Regions from separate parts of the Paenibacillus sp. FSL P2-0322 genome, predicted to be linked through region 1. Evidence: predicted binding sites of a transcription regulator. Region 1 holds the regulator's gene; the other holds the start of a gene.

What was found. The regulator NrdR, encoded in region 1, represses ribonucleotide reductase genes. The targets are predictions, from matches to a motif close to AACACNATATATNGTGTT.
Region 2: nrdI (class Ib ribonucleoside-diphosphate reductase assembly flavoprotein NrdI) is a predicted target of NrdR. The motif match lies at 2,811-2,828, and genes of this name have one in related genera.

Annotation. Positions count from the first base shown of each region.
Region 1 is NZ_CP150243.1:1,913,478-1,922,122, forward strand. Features, by position in the region: gene MKY24_RS08465 (MntP/YtaF family protein) at 1-141, shown strand, start outside; gene coaE (dephospho-CoA kinase) at 153-749, shown strand; gene MKY24_RS08475 (lytic transglycosylase domain-containing protein) at 746-1,309, shown strand; gene MKY24_RS08480 (alpha/beta-type small acid-soluble spore protein) at 1,429-1,653, opposite strand; gene nrdR (transcriptional regulator NrdR) at 1,759-2,226, shown strand; tRNA gene MKY24_RS08490 (tRNA-Ala) at 2,357-2,432, shown strand; tRNA gene MKY24_RS08495 (tRNA-Lys) at 2,445-2,517, shown strand; gene MKY24_RS08500 (CocE/NonD family hydrolase) at 2,662-3,666, opposite strand; gene MKY24_RS08505 (N-acetyltransferase) at 3,663-4,313, opposite strand; gene MKY24_RS08510 (MerR family transcriptional regulator) at 4,331-5,086, opposite strand; gene MKY24_RS08515 (radical SAM/SPASM domain-containing protein) at 5,316-6,194, shown strand; gene MKY24_RS08520 (TetR/AcrR family transcriptional regulator) at 6,338-6,904, opposite strand; gene lpdA (dihydrolipoyl dehydrogenase) at 7,101-8,486, shown strand; gene MKY24_RS08530 (AraC family transcriptional regulator) at 8,608-8,645, shown strand, end outside.
Region 2 is NZ_CP150243.1:2,086,835-2,095,479, reverse strand. Features, by position in the region: gene MKY24_RS09390 (ABC transporter substrate-binding protein) at 1-305, shown strand, start outside; gene MKY24_RS09385 (MFS transporter) at 378-1,601, opposite strand; gene MKY24_RS09380 (GNAT family protein) at 1,604-2,164, opposite strand; gene MKY24_RS09375 (DUF2500 domain-containing protein) at 2,224-2,586, opposite strand; gene nrdI (class Ib ribonucleoside-diphosphate reductase assembly flavoprotein NrdI) at 2,994-3,353, shown strand; gene nrdE (class 1b ribonucleoside-diphosphate reductase subunit alpha) at 3,340-5,424, shown strand; gene nrdF (class 1b ribonucleoside-diphosphate reductase subunit beta) at 5,645-6,610, shown strand; gene MKY24_RS09355 (MFS transporter) at 6,804-8,057, opposite strand; gene MKY24_RS09350 (MarR family transcriptional regulator) at 8,213-8,645, opposite strand, start outside.

The sequences.
Region 1 (8,645 bases):
GCTATTACGTTATTCAGTGGAACATTTTTGATTGCAGGGATGAAGGCAGGCTTCTTTCTATCAGCATTTCGATTTATGAAGGCGCTGGGTGTATTGCCGGCATTATTACTGATTATGATGGGCATATTGAAGCTGTTATGAGGTGAAAGAGCATGAATATCGGATTAACCGGAGGTATTGCTACCGGAAAAAGCACCGTGTCGGCTCTTTTGGTCGCCAAAGGTGCGCTGCTGATCGACGCAGATGCCATTGCCCGGGAAGTGATGCTTCCGGGGCATCCGGTGCTGGCGGCGGTCATACTGCATTTTGGACAAGCTATAGTGAACAGTGACGGAACCCTGCACCGCAAAAAACTGGGTGAGATTGTATTCGGAGACCCTGCCCAGCGGCAGGCACTTAACGATATTACACATCCTGCTATTCGTGAGGAAATGCGACTGCGTATGGAAGCATATGAACGGGAACAGCCGGACAAGCTTGTTTTGGCAGATATCCCGTTAATGTACGAGTCCGGGCTGGAGAGCTTGTACGAGGAAATTATGGTTGTGTACGTACCACGTGATATTCAGCTCCAGCGTCTGATGCTCAGAGACGGTCTGACGGAGGAACAAGCTGGACTTCGGCTGTCCGCACAAATGGATATTGAACAAAAGAAAAACTTGGCCGATATCGTTATCGATAATAGCGGAACACAGTCTGAGACGAAACGACAAATTGATCAATTTTGGCAGCGGAAGGGACTTGCATGAATATTTTGCGAAAGAAAAGAGTCCTGCTCACTTTGTTTGTCGGGTTTGTCCTGATTCTGTTCCTCAATTCAAATTGGATGTCCTGGTTCTATCCGATTCAATATAAGGATGAGATTCGGCAGTATTCACAAACGTATGAAGTGGACCCATTTTTGGTGGCGTCTATTATCCGCGTAGAAACCAATTTTAAAACCAGTAAGCAATCGCATAAGGGTGCACTGGGGTTGATGCAGATTATGCCGAATACAGCAAATTGGATTATGGACAGCGCCCAGATTCAAAAGGTTCCGCTAGACAGTGTCAAGCACGAGCCTGGTACCAATATAGAGCTGGGAACCTGGTATTTGCATAACCTATCCATGAAGTTTCAGGATAATCCTGTAGCAATCGTAGCTGCTTACAATGCAGGGCCGGGTAAAGTTCAAGAGTGGCTCGATAAGGGAGTGTGGGATGGAAAAGAAGAGTCCATTAAGCAAATCCCTTTTGGTGAGACACGACATTATGTACAGCGGGTCATTTATTACTACAGGCAATACACGAAAATTTATAATGATTTTTAAAAGACAAGTTAATGACATGATGAGCCTTTTCGCTTTAAAATGAAAAAAAGCGCAGGACAGGCTGTTTTTAGCAGCCCGTCCATACACTTTTTCTTGTTATTTCTGCATTATTACCGCGATTATTGGTATTGACCTGCCAATTGTTGTTCGGCGATCGTTACGAGGCGTTTTGTGATGTAGCCCCCGATCGAACCGTTCTCATAGGAAGTCATGTTACCTTGGTATCCATCTTGAGGAATGCTGATACCCAGCTCTTGAGCGATCTCATATTTCATTTGCTCCAGAGCACCGGAGGATCTGCTGACTACCAGATTGTTGGAGTTGCCATTGTTTCCTTGTGCCATTGTTGTTCACCTCCTCGCGATGTGGTAAACATATTATGATCCGTTTTGACAAAATTATTACTAAAAATCTTCGGGAATTTATTGGAAAAAGAAAGTGGTGAGATTATGAAATGTCCGTATTGTGCCTACAATGGCACAAAAGTGTTGGATTCGCGACCTGCGAATGATAACAAGTCCATCCGTCGCCGCCGTGAATGTGAGCAGTGTGCCAGGCGTTTTACCACCTTTGAAATGGTGGAGGAAACCCCACTCATGGTTATCAAAAAAGACGGCAGCCGTGAAGAGTTTAGTCGTGATAAAATGCTGCGCGGTCTCATTCGAGCCTGTGAGAAGCGCCCAGTATCCGTCGAGCAATTGGATATGATCGTATCCCAGGTGGAGAACGCTATCCGCAACACAGCAGCCACAGAAGTCGATAGTCAGCAGATCGGGGAGCTGGTCATGGAACAGCTTTACCCAGTGGATGAAGTCGCCTACGTACGTTTTGCGTCCGTCTATCGTCAGTTTAAAGACATCAATATGTTTATGAAGGAACTGAAAACATTGTTATCTAAAGATACAGCCAGCGACTGATCGCTGACTGTATCTTTCTTGGGTCAAGGTGGGAAGATGATTATATTTTTTTTATAAAAGTATTGACACAGGAATAAAAATTTTATATGATATAGAAGTCGCTTGAAACGTTGATTAACTTACTTATGATGGGGCCTTAGCTCAGCTGGGAGAGCGCATCGCTGGCAGCGATGAGGTCAGGGGTTCGATCCCCCTAGGCTCCACCAAACTTTTATTATGGACTCTTAGCTCAGTTGGTAGAGCAGTTGACTCTTAATCAATTGGTCCAGGGTTCGAGTCCCTGAGAGTCCATCCTTTTAGAAAAAACGGCAGAGATGCCGTTTTTTTGTTGTTTATAGATCTATTCCCAGTCTAACCGAGAACAGTTATGGGGTTTTCATTAGCATTTTTTCATTAGCATATCAAAAGAAGTATGGCAAAAAAGAACATCATTGTTTAACGCTGACTGACATAATCGGAAAGGGATTTGAGATACTCACCATTCACCAATTTTCTTGGGGCGAATACGGCTGTTAAGAAAGTTAGAGATTTTGAACGCGCGATTTTTTCATCCATCATGGAATGGTCGGCTTCAGGTAAATGAATCACGGACAGCAGTTCTGGAGGTATTTTCTGGCGATAGACTCGCTCGGTACCCTTTACATCAACATTAATATCTTTGCCAGCCAGAACCAAGAGTACAGGAGAATGGAAGTGACTTAATTCTTCGGTGGAATCAGACAGAAAATTTTTGCCTATAAAGCTCCATCTTTCTTTGGAAATCATATCGTCAGGATCGGCTATGCCTAGATATTCTTCATAAGAAGCATGTTTTTTCAGTAACTGTAGAACTTCTTGATCGTAGTTCAATGTCTTTTGAATTTCTTGCGGAGTAGCTCCTTCTTGTTCCATTTCTTTTCTGGTATTAAATTGTCCTTGGGAAATCCAGTTCACGGCAGGCGATACAAGGATGCTGAATGCAATATCATGCTCCTCTTTAACGATCTTCGGAATGACCCATCCTGCTTGACTGGCTCCCCATAGGCCGATTTTTTGCTTATCAATTATCGGTAAGCTTCTTGCCCAGTCTATTGCATATCGGATCTCCTGTGCGCGGTCCTCCATGCTTTGGTCGAGCCAATTGCCAGGAGCGCTGTTAATACCGGGCTTATTCAGTGACAGGGAGGCATAACCCTTGGAAGCGAACTTTTCCCACAGTGGTTTGTATCCATCATCATATGTGTCATTAATAGGACCATCCCCATGGACAAAAACAACCAATCCAACCTTTCCCGAGTAGTTCTTAGGCAAAGCTAATGTACCTGTTAACAGCCCTTTAGGTGTCTTAATTTGTATTTTTTCTTCTGTCATCTTGTAGGAATTTTGATATAGAACAATTAGTATCAAGGCAACAGCCAGAGCTGCCGCAATACCAAAAGTAAGCTTGAATGTTTTTTTCAACGATGCTCTCTCCTCGAATGCAGATTCTCTTTCCAACTCATCAGATACCATACAGGCTCCTTGAACCAAAAATGCCGTAACCCATTATACTTGGATTGTTCTACTTCAAACGCCAGTTTGTGATACAAACGGATAGCCCCTTGGTTCTTATGCGCTACATGAAGCGTCAATGCATGAAACCCAGATTCAACCGTAAATTGCTGTGCGAAAGCTAGAAGACGGCGTCCTATTCCCTGGTTACGATGACTTGAACGAATCGCCAAATGATCAATGTAACACTCATTTGCAGCGGGGGTATACTCCAGCGCATGCATACCTGTCAAAAATTTAAATACATTGAAGCAACCAAACTGTTTTAGGAGCGGAGCTAAAGAAATGGGATTTGTTTCAGGAAGTGAAGAGGAGGGGGCCTTCCATTTGAGGGAAAGAACACCGACAACATCTTCGTTCTCTTTGGCTACAAATTGTTTCATAGATGAAGAATAAGGATTTTGAACCCAAACCTGCATTAACAACTTCTGTATATCTTGCTCCTCCAGTGTAACAAGAGATTGGAATTTTGCTTTAAACGATTCGACTAAAAGACTGCAAACAGCTTCATGGTCTTGTTTCTGGTATGCAACAATGTCAAAGGATTTTGCACTCATGTAACGCCCTCCAAGATTTATTCTACTTTAACTTGAATTTCGTATTGCAGCTTGTTGTTGTCGAACATCGAAAGATAAGATTTTTCTACAAGAACAATCTTGCTTTGGCAGTTATATTGGTGATGAGCTATATATCGTTCCATTTGTTTGATTTCATCATCAATCTCAGGTTCTTCAATGACGGTAAGATGCTTATAAAGATAGTTGCCTTCTTCCAGAATATAGTCAGCCACATCCACCGTTTCATAACACAGCTTCACCTGTCCGGCATCAGACAAGTAATGCAGGTCATTTTCAAATAATCGAGGTGGGGCAGGGCGGTGTTCAAATAGGTTTCCGGCAGTGAGCTCTTGACCATTCTCCAATGCAAACCATAGCTTTAAATGACGGGGACCTAATCGTTTGACCTGATACTCATCGTCCTGCTGGGTCCGATTATTATGTTCTTCTAACACTTTGTGAATAAACTGTTCATGCATCTTCAAGTTGGCTATTTCAGTCTGTACCTTCTGCAATGAATGCTCTAAAAGCTGGTTATAACCATCGGCAGCATAGGAAGTCATACATTCTTGAATCTGACCGACAGGGACATTTAATTTGCGTAATAATAAAATATGCGAAAGCTGATAAATCTCATGAAGCCCGTACATTCGATATTGATTTTCTTCTGTATGTGATGGATACAGGACTCCCTTTTCTTCAAAATATCGCAGTTGATGTACAGATACATTCATGAGCTGAGCAAGCTGGCTGATCGTAATGTGTTCTTTCAATGACAGGACTCCTTACTGATAGTTGAATAACTCCACTATAAACCTTAGGTCAGACCTAGGGTCAATAGAAAATATCAAATCAAATCTTGGATAGGCGTATGTGTCGAGCATTTGATGCCCACACCAAGGGGGAGACTGGAGAGTTTACCTGTCGGTGATAACCCGTTATAATCATAAGATTAGTGAGCATAAACAAGATGCTCCGGATGAAGGTTAGAATGGGGAAATCATGTTGAAAACTTTTAAAAAGGTATACATTGAGATAACGAGCATTTGCAATCTCGCATGCAGTTTTTGTCCTCAAACACAGCGTGTCAAAAAATTTATTGATCCGGAAGTCTTTCGAAATGTGCTTGATCAGGTCAAACCACATACGGATTACATCTATTTGCATGTAAAAGGAGAGCCGTTGCTCCATCCGAAAATTGATCTTTTGCTGGAAAGTGCTCATGAGAAAGGCTTGAAGGTCAATATAACCACCAATGGTACCTTGCTGCCGAAGACCGGACATAAGCTGCTTGGGCAACCAGCGCTGCGTCAGATGAACTTCTCTCTCCACAGTTTTGACGGGCATGAAGGCTCCGTGGATCGAGAAGGATATTTGGGTAATATTTTCACGTTTGTAAGAGAAGCGGTGAAACACAATGTCATTATTTCGTTCCGTCTCTGGAACTTGACTGAAGATAATTTGACTAATGTGCAGCGTCAGCGCAACCGGGAAACACTTGAACGACTGGAGCAAGAATTTGGACTGGACTATCGGATTGAGGAAAAGGTGATACCAGGCAGTGGGGTCAAAATCGCACCAAACGTTTATTTGAATCAAGACCATGAATTTGAATGGCCGAGCCTCAGTGCCCCCGAAGATGACGGAAAAGGCTTTTGCCATGCACTCCGTAGCCAAGCGGCGGTATTGGTGGATGGAACGGTGGTCCCTTGCTGTCTGGATGGAGAAGGTGTCATTAATTTAGGTAACGTGCATGAGCAATCTTTTTCCGACATTGTGGAAGGGGAGCGTGCAAACCGTCTGTACTTCGGGTTCTCTAAGAGAGAAGCGGTAGAAGAGTTATGCCGAAAATGCGGGTACCGCAAACGATTTGGAACATAACGGAGATTTGGCAGGTGGAGACTTCGAATCTCTGACAAATCGTTACCTCCGTTTTGAGTTTAGATTCTTAGGAAAAATCCGCTAAACATCAAGGATTTCTTGGTGTTTAGCGGATTTTTTGCATACGTAAAACATACTTACATTCAACTATTAACCAGCGCTTTGGCATACTGTTTGCCTGCCGAGAGAAGGCTGTCACTCAGTTTAGGATCATTAACAGAACGTGCAAGCACAAGAGAACCAACCATACTACTGAACAATGCACTGCCCTTGGACTGATCCATTCCCCCCAAATTGGAGATAAACGTAATCATTCTTTCCAACTCCTGCGTGAATATCTGCCGGATTTCTTCGGAAGAACGGGCTATTTCTACGGAAAGGGCAGGAATAATACAGCCTATTTCTGTTCGATCACGGTGATGGGTGCTTAAATAGTAATCGATGACAACATTAATTTTAGGATCTTGCTTTTCTTGGTCAACGGCCTCCTGAAGCAGTGCGAGGGTATCACTGACGGCATAGCGACAGGCTTCGGCGACTAGCTGTTCTTTGTTATCAAAGTGTGAATAAAACCCGCCGTGAGTTAATCCTGCCCCTTTCATAATAAAGGGCACACTTACATCTTGAATACCGTTGGCACGGAAAGCTTGGGCAGCACTTTCAACGATCTTACTCCGCACTTTCATCTTATGGCCTTTTGGATAAGGCATTGTAATCACTCCACGGGTTTATAATGCTAACTTCAAAATATTATAATCATCATAATAAAACGTGTCAATTTGTCTTCCTATAACGACAACTTCAGAAAGGCTGATCAAGACTATTGACGCTTTTAAAATATGATGACTATAATATATTATAATCATCATATTTTAAATCATGCCATTTTAACAGGAGGTATTAGTTATGAGCAAGCTTGAATCTGTAGAAACACTGGTCATTGGATCAGGGCCAGGAGGTTATGTGGCAGCATTGCGTTCTTCTCAGCTTGGAATGAAAACGGCGATTGTTGAACGCAGTCAGCTAGGTGGAGTGTGCACGAATGTGGGCTGCATTCCATCCAAAGCTTTGATTGCCGAAGCACATCGCTATGAGATACTCAGGCAGGTAAATCAGGCAGATGCAGCGATGTCATTCGTGAATGCTCAGGCTTTCAAACAGGGGATTGTGAATAAGCAGGCAGGCGGAGTTGGCTTTTTAATGAAAACGGCAGGTGTGAGCATTCTGGAAGGGGAGGCAAGTTTGGTTGATGGGCATACAGCCATCATCAATCAAAATGGAGCGGAACAAACGATATCCTTTAAGTATGCCATATTGGCAACCGGCTCCCGTCCAATCGAGCTGAAAGCATTTCCGTTTGGCGGACGTATTTTGTCCTCTACAGAGGCGCTTTCGCTTCCAGCGGTTCCGTCCAGCCTGATCGTGATAGGTGGTGGATATATTGGCGTTGAGCTTGGACAAATGTATGCCAAATTTGGAACAAAGGTAATGATTCTGGAGGGAGGGGAACGGGTGCTGCCGGGATTTGAGACGGACCTTGTGGCCCCTGTTGTTAAGCAATTGAAAACAGATGGTGCAAGCATCGTAACTGGGGCGATAGCCGAAAAAGTCGTGCATAATACGGATACTATTACGCTGCATTATTCAAAAGATCAAGAGCAGCATCATGTCACCGCTGAGTTTGTATTAGTTACTGTAGGCAGAAAACCGAATACGGATGGCAGATTAGGATTGGAGCACATTGGCTTGCCACTGACGAGCAGGGGGTTGATCGAGACAGACGAGCAGTGTAGAACGGCTATTCCGCATATTTTTGCCATTGGAGATATTACGGAGGGTCCAGCCCTTGCCCATAAGGCTTCCTATGAAGCGAAGATTGCGGCAGAAGCGATTGCAGGTCAAGCTGCTAAAGTGGATTATAAAGCCATGCCGTTGGTTGTCTTTTCTGAACCAGAGCTGGCTAGTGTTGGCCTAAGTGAAACAGAAGCAAAGGAAAAAGCCTTACCGATTGTCATTGGCAGAGCTTCCTTTGCAATTAACGGCAGAGCATTGGCGCTAAGGGCAGCAGAGGGGTACATCAAAATCGTAGCAAAGCAGGGGTCGGGGATCGTACTGGGGGCGCAAATCGTCGGCGTCGAAGCTTCAACACTCATTTCCGAGCTTGCTCTGGCTATCGAGATGGGAGCAACCGTAGAAGACTTAGCTCTAACCATTCATCCCCATCCTACATTGGGAGAAGTAATCATGGAGGCTGCGGAGAATGCGGTCAGAAAAATGGACCGTCCAAAGTAGAGGCTCCGTATGAAATCACTTCATTGCCTGTGAGAATAATTATCAACTATAATATATTATAGTTTGAATATGAGATTGAGCAGGTACGTGGATGGTTTAGATCGGGGGCTGAACAAAAGCAATGAAGTTGAATGATCACATTTTGCTGTGGAATCATGT
Region 2 (8,645 bases), 170 kb from region 1:
AGGCATACAAAGCCCAGACGTGGAAAGACCTGTTCCCGAACGAAAAGGATTTTCCGGTAAAAGAGTGGGGGGCTGCCTACAACATGCCTGTTCCGACCAATACAAATTACAATGTTATTTATCAGAAGTCACAGGACATTGTACGCAAACGGATTCCTGAGGCCGTACTCGCCAAGCCAGATCAGTTCGACGCTGTGTATGACCGCATGCTCCAAGAGCTGGATCAGGCGGGTGTGCCAAAAGCTGAAGAAATCTACACTGGCCTAATCCAAAATCGCCTGAAACTGTGGTACGGCGAAAAATAGGGTTTGCTTTTTAATGAAATATTATAGGGCTGACAGACAATGCTGTTCAGCCCTTCTACATTAACTTTTATATTAAACATTCTGTTTGGTTTCTTTTTCTTTCCAAGAATTACTTTTGCCTGAAACACGATTGACGTGAAACAATAAAATGATAGGAATCAACGCAATCCCGCCACACATCACCCAAGATATTTGAATAGGTGTTTGATCGGAAGACAAATCCGTAAAATTACGACTGATGATACCTGTCACGATTAAACCTACGCACATGCCTAATTGTGAAATCGCAGAATCCAGAGATAGTAGTGTAGAACGATACTCATTAGAGATTCTTTTGTTCAGAAAAATTTGTTTGGCAACCGGATACATGCCGCGCCCAATTTCATAGATCAAAAAGGTAAGCAGTACAGGATAAAATGTGTTGAACGCACCGGCTAAAATGAGCCATATCCCAATCATACCGCAAGCATACATGAGTATATGTACATCACTGTATCGTGCGCCTAGCTTTCGAACCAGGTAACTTCCCAAAGTCATACATAGTGAATACCCTGCCTTGATAAACCCCATAATCCAAATCCCTTGTTCAGAAAGGCCAACCAGACGTGGCTGTTGAAATGTATTCCCCGCCGAGTTCGAAAAGCTGATAAATAAGCCAATCATAAACACAATCCAGATAGACTTATTTTCAAAACCGATACGGACGCTTTCTCCGATAATCGTTTTAATGCGAGTAGTAGACGTCTTTCGATGAGCAACATTCTCCTCATCCATATAAAAGGAGCATAGAAAAATGCATACAATAATAGATAAAATGCTAGCCGCCCATGGAAGTGAATAGTTAAAAGTTGCGAGGAAGGCCCCCAACAGACCACAAATAAATCCCGAAATGTACTGTATACTGTTAGAGGTTGTAAAAAGAACTTCCATGGGCTTATCACTATTTTCCACAACCCATGATTCCAACGAACCTGATTGTAAACATATAGCCAGACCCCCAAAGACTTGCGCAAACACAAGCACCCCGATATGATCTGTCCAAGCGAACAACACACTATAGAGTAGAAAACAACAAAGTCCCAAAATAACAGAAATTTTTCTTCCATACTTATCTGCAATAGCCCCTGTGGGTATCTCAAACAAAAAAATACTTACAAAGAATACAACTAGTAAGAAGTTCGCACTCTGCAAAGAAAGTCCTTTAGCTAATAGAAAAAGGATGAGCGTAGTCCCCGTGATTTCACTCATAAAAAATTGAAGAAAGCTGACGGAGTAAAATAGCTTATGAGGTTGCACTCTCAGGATTCCGTCGCTTGCTCTGCAGCCTCGTATTCACCGCGCAAAATCCCCATCTGAATAATGTCATAATAGTGCCCTTCCCTGAATAGCTTTTCCCGTAGCCGACCTTCCTCCTTGAAGCCGCATGCCAAATAGCAACGGTATGCACGTTCATTGAACGCATAGACCTCCAGCTCCAGCCGATGCAGGTTCAGCGTATGAAATGCGAATTTTTGTAACAGCCGGATCGCCTCCCGTCCGTAACCTTTGCCCAGGTCACCTTCACGCCCGATCACAACACCAAGGGTAGCGTGCCGATTTACCCAGTTGATTTTGAATAAATCCAGTTGTCCGATATAGTCCAGTGTGTCTTTATGCGCAATGACAAAACCTTTGATCTCGGGGTTGCCGTCAATCATCATCTGCACAAAGGATTCGCTATTCACCTGTGAATGCGGGTAGATAAACACGTCGCTTAAACCACGTGTGATTTCCGGGTCATTGACCCATTTTCGGATATCTGGTACATCTTCTTGACGGTATTCTCTCAATACTATTCGTTTTCCAATGATATGCGGCATCGTAATCTTCCCTCCAATTATGTATTTGTTTTGGCAATACTATCTCCCCGCCAACACCTTTACGCTTCCATTACTCTCACAAACTCTAGAAAACGTGTACCTTTATAATGAAGCTCCCCACGATCCCCGATCACAATCATACCAAAGTCCGTATCCTTCACCTCCAGCTCCATACGCTCACCCCCGTCAAACTCAAAGGTGATATAATAATATGTCGAAGCTGAAAAATCGCCTGATCCCCCACGCACTCTCGTCCGTTTATCCACAACCTTACATGAACGTTGTACCCGTTCGGCTGCTTGATTGGACAGGCCCGCTCCTATCGTTTTGACAATTCCCATAATCATTACAAAAGCAATGAGTCCAAATACGATAAAAAAGATCATATTAAACGATTGAAATTCCATAAAATCACTTCCCATTTGCTTCATCCTTTCTACAGTAAAATGTAAATTTTCCATTCTATTGCCCATTGACAAATCGTACATCTTCACCCTCAAAAACTCCAATACTTTTTTAACATACTTACGAAAAAAAAGTTCTTTCGCTCTTTTCCGCACCCCGCTTGGACTTATACCCGATCTGGGTCCGCTGATCCCCTCTAGACCGATTGACAAAACTATATATAGATATAAAATAGAGAATGTACTCTAAATATAGTGTAAAAAACGTATTTATGCCCGATATCTTGAAGATACAGGTATGAAAATACATGTAAATATAGAGTCAAAAATTTTAAATGGTACAGCCAGCAAGGGATTCCAGCTATGATGGATCTCAGGCAATGCCGTTTTCTTTTTTCGTTAATTGTTTAAGGAGGTTGCATACCATGCTGATTGCATATGATTCCAAGACCGGCAATGTAAAAAGATTCATAAACAAGCTCAAGCTTCCAGCGGTTCAGATCGAGGAGCAAATGACTATAGAAGAACCTTACGTACTTATTACATATACAACCGGGTTTGGGCAGATACCTGAGAGGGTATCTTCCTTTTTGAAAAAAAATGCACAAAACCTTGTTGGTGTAGCTGCAAGCGGCAACCGTAACTGGGGTGAGAAATTTGCCAAAAGTGCGGATTTGATTGCCGACCACTATAATGTCCCCGTAATTAGTAAATTTGAATTATCTGGAACGTTCGGAGATGTAGAGCGTTTTAAACAGGAGGTGAGCCGAGTTGCGGCATATTGAATTGAACAACATGTTGATGAAACGCGATACAGACGGCTTTTTCCAATTGGAAAAGGACCAAGAGGCTGTAGCGGAATTTATGAAGGAAGTTCAGGAACGGAGTTTGAAGTTTGCTGACACAGCCGCTCAAGTGCTGTATATGATTGAGAATGATTATTACGAAAATTTCTATAACAGCTACACGGCTGACGAAATTAATGATATTTTCCATATCACTCATAGCTATAATTTTAAATTTCCTTCCTATATGGCAGCATCGAAGTTTTATACTGACTATGCAATGAAGAGTAACGACCGTAAAGTCTATTTGGAACATTACCCTGACCGGGTTGCTGCTGTCGCGCTGCATTTAGGACGCGGTAATGCCGATACGGCACGCCTGTTGTCCCGCTCGATGATGGAGCAACGTCTCCAGCCAGCGACGCCAACCTTCCTGAATGCAGGCAAAAGCCGCCGTGGGGAATTGGTATCCTGCTTCCTGCTCGAAATGGACGACTCCCTGAACTCAATCAACTATGTGCTGAACACCTGCATGCAGTTGTCCAAAATCGGCGGAGGTGTTGCCGTTAATCTGTCGAAGCTGCGGGCACGCGGTGAAGCGATTAAGGGTGTAGAAGGCGCAGCAAAAGGCATAATGCCTGTGCTGAAGCTGATGGAAGACGGCTTCTCCTACGCAGATCAAATGGGACAACGTAAAGGTTCTGGCGCAGCCTATTACAACATTTTCGGATGGGACGTGCTTGAGTTCCTGGATAGCAAAAAAATCAATGCTGACGAAAGAGTACGTCTCAAGACACTTTCTATTGGATTGCTGGTGCCAAACCGCTTTTACAAGCTGGCTCAAGATAATGAACCGCTGCATGTATTTGCTCCTTACAGTGTGTTCAAAGCCTATGGAACGCATCTGGACGACATGGATTTGGATGAAATGTACGACACGCTGCTTGCTGACGATCGGGTGAAGAAAAAAATAGCGATGAGCGCACGTGACATGCTGACGAAAATTGCCATGATTCAGTTGGAGTCTGGTTATCCATATATCATGAACAAAAGTAACGCGAACCAGGCACATGCTCTTAAAAACGTGGGTCAAGTCAAGATGTCGAACCTATGCACGGAAATCTTCCAGTTGCAGGAAACTTCCGAAATTACAGATTACGGACAACAGGATACTATCCGCCGGGACGTGAGCTGTAATCTGGCTTCTCTGAACATTGTAAATGTGATGGAACATGGTAAAATTCGCGAATCCGTTCATGAGGGTATGATCGCGCTCACCTCAGTCAGCGATATGACCCAAGTAGCTAATGCACCAGGTGTTGCGAAAGCGAACCGTGAAATGCACTCCGTCGGTCTGGGTGTTATGAATCTGCACGGCTACTTTGCCAAAAACAAAATTGCGTATGAAAGCAATGAAGCAAAAGACTTTGTCCGTACCTTCTTCATGACGATGAACTATCATTCCATCGAAAAGAGTATGGAAATCGCGAAAGCAGCTGGACAAAGCTTTTATGGATTTGAGGAATCGGATTATGCGACAGGCGTATATTTTGACCGATACCTGAACACAGATTATCGTCCGACAACTGCACGTGTGCAAGAGTTGTTCAAAGGCATCTATGTTCCGACTTCAGCGGACTGGGACAAATTAAAAGCAGATGTGATGAAAAATGGCCTGTACCACGCCTATCGTATGGCAATTGCGCCGACTGCTAGCATTTCGTACATTCAAAATGCAACATCCAGCGTCATGCCGATTGTTGAGCAGATTGAAACCCGTACCTATGCCAATTCGACGACCTACTATCCAATGCCTTATTTGCAAAAGGATAACGTGTTCTTCTATAAATCCGCTTATCAAATGGATCAGTTCAAAGTGCTTGATCTGATTGCAGAAATCCAGCCGCACGTGGACCAAGGAATTTCGACCGTGCTTCATGTGAACAGTGACGTGACTACGCGTCAGTTAGCACGTTGCTATCTGTACGCCGCACACAAAGGACTTAAATCGTTATACTACACACGCACCAAAAAGCTGTCTGTGGAAGAGTGCCTCACCTGCTCCATCTAAAGCATAAGTGGTAACAAGCTGTAGTATAAAAATTAGATTTTGAATAGATATGGATGCTTTGCATTAGAAGCTGTATCCAGCGTGTGGTTCAGACCTTTTACGGGACTGGACAAGACCCTCGCGGATACAGCTTCCGTATGTCAAGCATACGATGATTCGCCTGCACTATTTCAATATGTGTTTCCAGGGAATCTCGCAAGCTGAAGGGAGAATGCTAACAATGACAGGTATACAAGCTGTAAACTGGAATCGCTCGGACGATGATTTCACACTGATGTTCTGGAACCAGAACATTATGCAATTTTGGACGGATGATGAAATCCCGTTGTCTGACGATAAAATGTCCTGGGTAACCCTCAGTGATATCGAAAAAGAAGCCTACATGAAGGTGCTGGGCGGATTGACGCTACTGGATACCATTCAAGGCGGCGTGGGTATGCCGCAAATTATGGAGCATGTGGACGGACTGCAACGCAAAGCCGTACTAAGCTTTATGGCGATGATGGAACAAATTCATGCCAAGTCGTACAGTAGCATCTTTACAACGCTAGCTTCCACGGAAGAAATTGACGGTGTGTTCCGCTGGGTGGAAGAAAATTCACATCTCCAAACCAAGGCAGAAACCATTCGTCAGTATTATATGAATATCCACACACCCAAAGACCTGTATCTCGCGATGGCAGCGTCGGTGCTTTTAGAAAGCTATTTATTTTATAGCGGCTTCTTCTACCCTCTTTATTTGGCGGGCCAGGGTAAGCTGACATGCAGTGGAGAAATTATCGATTTGATCCTGCGGGATGAAAGTATTCACGGTGTGTACGTAGGTGTACTGGCACAGGAGATTTATGCAGAATTGGCCGAGGAAGAACAACGTGATCTTTACCAGACGCTGGTAGGCTTGCTCCGCTACTTGCACAATAACGAGGAACAATACACCGAGCAAATTTACACTCCTATTGGACTCGTAGACGATGTGAAAGTCTTTTTGCGCTACAACGCCAACAAGGCCATGATGAACTTGGGCTTTGATCCACTGTTTGAAGAAGAAGAAGTTAATCCCATTGTATTCAACGGTATCAGCACCCACACTAAGCAGCATGATTTCTTTTCTAAAAAAGGAAACGGCTATGTGCGGGCGATGAATGTAGAGCCGCTGACAGATGATGATTTTAATTTTGGCGTATAAGTACAAATACGTGAAATTAATTTAGCAAGGTGATACTATGAAGAGCCATCCGCATGCGGATGGCTCAGACTGTAAACAAAGTAGATAGTTTACATATTTCAGGATTTTGCAAAATTCGATTCCAGTCGCTCCGAAGTGCAAGATATAGACGAACTATACCATTTCGATCTATATCTTGTTCATTGGAAGTCGCTTATGGGATTTTTGCAAAATCCTCATTTACTTGCGTTCGCTTATATAAAACTGGTATTGCCGCTGCTATAAGTATCATACCCATAAAAGCGGGTGCGGCATGACCAAGTGATACATAGATTTGACCTCCAATGATAGGCCCAATCATTCTTGCTAAAGCCTGAATAGATTGACTACCTCCTTGAATCCTTCCTTGTTCACTAGAATCGACAGACTTGGAGAGCATCCCATTGAATGAAGGCCCAAAGATCGAATCACCAAAACCAAATATAAACATTCCAGCGATAAAAAGAGGATAGAATGAGAACAAAGTAGATAGCGCAATAAGACTGTAGCCTATAATCTCCGAAACCATTCCAAGAATTGCTATCTGTTTATCATTAAGTTTTATCAAAAGCTTTGGCATGATGAAACCTTGTGAAATGATGTCTTGGAAGCCCATAATTGAAAACATAAGTCCGATTAGTGCAGGCTTCCAACCGAAGGTATCCATTGTAAATTGTGAAAAAACGGCCTGTAAAGATCCGTTGGGTATCCAAAGTAAGAACGCCGAGACAAGTAGCCTTTTTAAGTTTTTCATGGAAAGTATGTTTGCAAGCTGTGTAAATGGATTCAGTCTTACAAAGGTAATCTCTTTCAGTCTATTATTCTTGGCAAGGCTCTCTGGCATAAAAAAGAATCCATAAACAACATTCAATAAAGTTATGATTGCTCCAAAATACATAGGTACAGAATAACCAAACTTGGCAAGTAATCCGCCTACAGTTGGACCAATGACAGTGCCTACACCTACAACCGCACTCACCCATCCAAAGTATTTGGTTCTCTGTTCTGGAGGAATGATGTCTGCAAAATATGCGAAGATCGTGCTTATGCTCCCACCTGTTATCCCCTCTATTATGCGTCCCGCAAATAGTACCCATAGAGCTCCTCCTATGCCAAAAACCAAGTACCCGATTGCGGAACCCAAAAGGCATACTAAGAGCAATGGACGACGGCCATATTTGTCACTCAGAGCTCCAAGTACGGGGGCCGCAAAAAACACGCAGAAGGCATAAACAGAGGTCAGCAACGTGACAACGATAGCTTGTTGTCCCGGATTGCTTATATAAAGCTGTACTAAGAATGGGACGACAGGTGCTATGATACTGAAGCCTATTCCGCAAAGAAACACAGAGATAAGACCGAATATTAAAGCGTGTTTATCTACGGTTTGTTCTGTGTTCTGTTCATGGTGTGATCTAAATTTGAACATTAAATTCTCCCCTCAAAAGCTATGTTTTTATTTCCTTGGAAGCAAAAATATCGTATCACAGTTTTGCTTCCTCGGCAACAAAAAAGTAGCAAAAAAAATGCAGCCCGTTCTCAATAGAACCCAGCTGCCTGTGGTTTGATTTTCATTATTCAAATTTATTCCGACTTAATATCTACACCCTGTTTCTTTATTTCTGCATCCAAATGCCTACTATACTTTTCCAGGAAGCTAATCATACTGTCAAATTGCTCCTCAGTTACCTGCTCAAATACAGCTTTATCCCGCTCTTGAAACTCTTTGTGCAGTTCCTCATGGATTTTATAGATTACTTTCCCTTGCTCCGTAAGCCTAAAATAGATTTCTTTCTTGTTATCCGGCTTCTGGTAGCTTTCGATAATGCCTCTTTTTATGAGCTTCTTAGTTATTTTACTTATGGCACCGCTAGTCATATAAAGGGACTCCGCAAGTTTTGTCACGTTGGAATCTACATTTCTTTCAATGTATTCGATGCAATGTACTTCAGAAGACTTATAACCCTTAAGACTGTCTTCCATCTTATCCTTATTAAGCCAAACCATCTTGTTATAT